2 regions of the Streptomyces sp. NPDC107471 genome follow, and region 1 is predicted to be linked to the other one. Evidence: predicted binding sites of a transcription regulator. Region 1 holds the regulator's gene; the other holds the start of a gene.
What was found. Region 1 encodes HspR, which represses chaperone genes until heat shock. Its sites were predicted from a motif close to TTGAGNNNNNNNNNCTCAA; they were not measured.

Region 1 (2,398 bases):
CGCCGGTCGACGGGGCCGCCCGGTACGAGGTCCTGCAGTACGACCCGGCCACGGGCGGCTGGCTCGACGCGCTGCCCGGCGCGGCCGGCACCACCACGCAGACCGACGTCGTACCGCGCCAACTGGCCGCCGTCGCCGACTCCTACCGCTACGCGGTGCGCGCCCAGGACACGAAGGGCAACGCCTCCGCGCCGGTGGAGATCGCCCTCGCCATGGCGGACCGGCCGGAGGCCGTCGCCCCGTACGAGACCACCGCGACCCGATACGGCGACGGCGTGTACGTCTCCTGGGCGAGCGCCGACCCGTGGACCCACGACAGCGCCCCGCTGCTCACCTACCGGATCGAGCGGACCGACCCGGCGACCGGCGAGACCGTCGTCGTGGACAAGTGCAAGCCGGGCAGTTCCTCCGGCGGGCCGCTGACGGACCCCTCGGTGAGCTGGTGGTGGGCGGACGACGACGCCCCGGCCTACGCCGGACGCCAGGTGCTGCGCGGCACCTGCCACGAGGTCTCCGGCGCCTCCGAGACGACGTACGAGTACCGGGTCGTGACCGTCGACCCCTACGGGCACGCCTCGCAGCCCGGCCCGGCGGCCACCGCGACCACCCCGGACACCGAGCGCCCGGCCCCGGTGGAGAACCTGACCGCCGAACAGATCCCGCTCGGCGTACGCCTGACCTGGACACCGCCCGCCGACGACGACGTCTTCACGTACTACGTGTGGCAGGGCGTCACGGACCCGGACACCGGCGAGACGGCGTGGGAGCGCAACTGCTGGACAGGGGACTCGCTCGCCGAGACCGAGATCCTCTGCCCGACCGTCCCCGACGGCGCGACCCACGTCTACCGGGTGGCCGCCGTAGACGCCCTTTACGACGAGGGCCCGGAGTTCTTCCACACGGCCGACGTCCAGGTCACCCTGCCCGACACCCGGCCGCCGGGCTGGACGGGGACCGAGGTCCGTGAGGACAGCTACCCGGACCTGTACGTCGGCTGCTCCGAGAGCTCCGGCCTCGGCGACTGCGCCCGGTTCACGGGCTACCGCGTGGAGCGCTGGGACCCGGCCACGGGCGCCTACGTCACGCTGACCGAGGGGGCGGCGGGCGACGCCGTCTCCTACATGGACACGACGGTCAACGAGGACCTGCTGGGTCTGTACTACTACCGCGTCGTCCTCCTGGACTCCGCGGGCGCCGAGACCGTGGCCCGCTCGGCGGCGTACGGCATGTGGGAGTCCTGGTACTGAGCCCGCCCGCACAGCGGAAAGGGCCCGGAGAGATCTCCGGGCCCTTTCCGCTGTCCTGGCTAGTCCTTGGCCTTCTTCGGCCGCCACACCACCAGCGCGCTGGTCTGCTGGACCTCCTGGTACGGCACCAGGTCGCGGCGGTACGACGCGTGCACCGCCGCCTCGCGCTGCTGCATGGCCGCCGCGGCGCCCTCGACGGCGGACTGGAGTTCGGCCACCCTCGACTGGAGCGCGGCGACCTGGTTCTCCAGCTCGATGATGCGCTTGATGCCGGCGAGGTTGATGCCCTCGTCCTGCGACAACTGCTGGACGGTGCGCAGCAGTTCGATGTCCCTGGCCGAGTAGCGCCGGCCCCGGCCCGCGGTGCGGTCCGGGGACACCAGCCCCAGGCGGTCGTACTGGCGCAGCGTCTGCGGGTGCAGGCCGGAGAGCTGGGCCGCCACCGAGATGACGTAGACCGGGGTCTCCTCGGTCAGTTCATACGGGTTGCGTCGACGGCCGTCCATCCAGATCAAGCTCCCTTCGCGGCCTGGAACAGCTCCGCCCGTGGATCCTCACCCACGGTCGCCTCGCGATACGCCTCGAGCGCGTCACGAGCCTTCCCCGACAGCTCGGTCGGGACACTCACCTCGACGGTGACCAGCAGATCGCCCCGGGTGCCGTCCTTGCGGACCGCGCCCTTGCCCCGCGCCCTCATGGTGCGGCCGTTGGGCGTGCCCGGGGGCAGTTTCAGCGTCACGGAGGGACCGCCGAGCGTCGGCACCTTGACCTCGCCGCCGAGCGCCGCCTCCGAGAAGGTCACCGGGACCGTCACCGTGAGGTTGTCGCCCTTGCGGCCGAAGACGGGGTGCGTGTCGACGTGCACCGTGACGTACAGGTCGCCCGCGGGGCCGCCGCGTTCACCCGGCGCCCCCTTCCCGCGCAGCCGGATCCGCTGCCCGTCGGAGACGCCCGCCGGGATGCGGACCTGCATGGTGCGGGAGGACTTGGCCCGTCCGGATCCCTTGCAGATCTCGCAGGGGTTCTCCGCGATCAGGCCGCGGCCCTTGCAGTCGGGGCACGGGTCGGTGAGGGAGAAGCCTCCCCCGGAGCCCCGGGCCACCTGGCCGGTGCCCACGCACGTCGGGCACACGCGCGGGTTGCCGTTGGCG
Region 2 (2,398 bases), on a different contig from region 1:
ATCCGGCCGGGCAGCGCGCCGACGTACGTCCGCCGGTGGCCGCGGATCTCCGCCTCGTCCCGCACACCGCCGAGGGCGACGCGGACGAACTTTCGGCCCATGGCGTGCGCCACCGACTCGCCGAGGGAGGTCTTGCCGACACCGGGCGGACCGACGAGGGCGAGCACGGCACCGCCGCGCCGGCCGCCGACGACCCCGAGCCCCCGGTCGTTGCGGCGCTTGCGCACCGCCAGGTACTCGGTGATGCGCTCCTTCACGTCCTCCAGGCCCGCGTGCTCGGCGTCGAGGACCGCCTTGGCGCCCTGGATGTCGTAGGCGTCCTCGGTCCTTTCGTTCCACGGCAGTTCGAGGACGGTGTCCAGCCAGGTGCGGATCCAGGAGCCCTCCGGCGACTGGTCGGAGGACCGCTCCAGCTTGTCGACCTCCTTGAGGGCGGCCTCACGCACCTTCTCGGGCAGGTCGGCGGCCTCCACGCGGGCGCGGTAGTCGTCGGACTCCTCACCCTCCTGCTCGCCGTTGAGTTCGCGCAGTTCCTTGCGGACGGCTTCGAGCTGACGGCGCAGCAGGAACTCCCGCTGCTGCTTGTCGACGCCCTCCTGGACGTCCTTCGCGATGGTCTCGGCAACGTCCTGCTCGGCGAGGTGGTCGCGGAGCTGCTGGGTGGCGAGCTTGAGGCGGGCGACCGGGTCGGCGGTCTCCAGCAGTTCGACCTTCTGCTCGGTGGTCAGGAACGGCGAGTAACCGGAGTTGTCGGCGAGGGCGGACACGTCGTCGATCGCCTGCACCCGGTCCACGACCTGCCAGGCGCCGCGCTTGCGCAGCCAGGCGGTCGCGAGGGCCTTGTACTCCTTGACCAGTTCGGTGACGTGACCGGGCAGCGGTTCGGGGACGGTCTGCTCGACCGTGGTCCCCTCGACCCACAGGGCGGCGCCCGGGCCGGTGGTCCCCGCACCGATCTTCACCCTGCTCCGGCCGCGGATGAGCGCGCCCGGGTCGCCGTCGGCCAGTCGGCCGACCTGCTCGACGGTGCCGAGCACACCGGTGCTCGCGTAGGTGCCGTCGATGCGTGGCACCAGGAGGACCTTCGGCTTTCCGGGTTCCGAGCGGGCGGCGGCCTGGGCGGCCTCCACCGCGGCGCGGACGTCGGTGTCGTTCAGGTCGAGCGGGACCACCATTCCGGGCAGCACGACCTCGTCGTCGAGCGGCAGCACAGGCAGAGTGAGCGGTGTGGACGTCGAAGCCATGATCTCCCCTTCGGCAGTCAAGTTGAGCTATGCCGACTCAATGCATGTGACCCTGCGAATGTTCCCCGGCCGCTTGCCTGTTCGCTGTCGGCGATCACGGCTGCCGGAATCAGCGGTTCCGGACCTATGGTCGTCGCGTAATAGACACACGCGGTGATCGGTCATTACCGATGGCTTTTGGGGGATGTCGTGGACGGAGTCGTACGGGCCTGGGTGACCGGCTGGGTCGTGTCGCGCGGGGCCGCCCCGCCGGAGCGCGAACCCTGGGGGTTCACCGTCGACGTGGGCCAGCTCGCGCAGGTCTCGCGGCACGTCTTCGAGGCGCTGGGCGACGAGGTGGACGAGCGGCTCGTACGCAAGGTGGCGGACGGGGTGACGGGCACCGGGGTGTGGCTCAAGGTGTTCCAGGACCCGGAGGTCGTCGGGGACTGGCTGGGCGAGGGCTGGTGGGTGGACCCCGAGCCGGGCTTCCTGATGACGGTCCCGCTGACCGGAACCGGCGCCGAGGCCGTGCCCTCCGGTTACCGGAAGCGCGTGTGGTCCGTCGGCGGGGTCACCCGCGTGCTCCTCGCCGGCCCCGACGGCTCCCTCGCCGCGCGCGGCCAGACGGCCCCGACCGGCGCCACCGCCGTCTTCGACCAGATCGAGACCGCGCCCGCGCACCGGCGCCGGGGCCTGGGCAGCGTCGTCATGCGCACCCTCCAGAGCGCGGCGGCCGCCGCGGGGGCGCGGACCGGCGTCCTCGCCGGAACCCCGGCGGGACGGGCCCTGTACGAGTCTCTGGGCTGGCATGTGCAAGCTCCGCTCACCAGTGCCAAGTTCGTGGGCCGCGACCCCGGGTGACCGTCCGTCACGGCTCCCCGGCAGGGGCTCTGTCATACGGCGCCGGTGACCGCCCCGACACCTCGCCGGGCCCCACCGACAACACCCGACGACCACCGCCTCTTCCCGCCCCTCCGAACCAGCGCCGATGGCACGCCGGGGCCCGGAGCCCGCTGCTCGTGCCGACCGAGACCGAGACCCGAACCTGGCCTGGACGGAGGCGGAAGCAACGGGTCGGGAGCCCGGGCAGCCTCACCAGCCCGGTGCCACCGGAGCCCGGCAACGACGGGCACGGTACGGGCCGCGGTCCTGGACACCACCCCCGGCCACGC

Region 2: the regulator HspR is predicted to act here: its motif matches at 1,267-1,285, upstream of lon (endopeptidase La).

The regions. Positions count from the first base shown of each region.
Region 1 covers NZ_JBVJPC010000005.1:511,307-513,704, reverse strand. The annotation lists gene ACZ66S_RS19825 (PA14 domain-containing protein) at 1-1,247, shown strand, start outside; gene ACZ66S_RS19820 (heat shock protein transcriptional repressor HspR) at 1,307-1,753, opposite strand; gene dnaJ (molecular chaperone DnaJ) at 1,759-2,398, opposite strand, start outside.
Region 2 covers NZ_JBVJPC010000002.1:149,563-151,960, forward strand. The annotation lists gene lon (endopeptidase La) at 1-1,244, opposite strand, end outside; gene ACZ66S_RS05550 (GNAT family N-acetyltransferase) at 1,434-2,087, shown strand.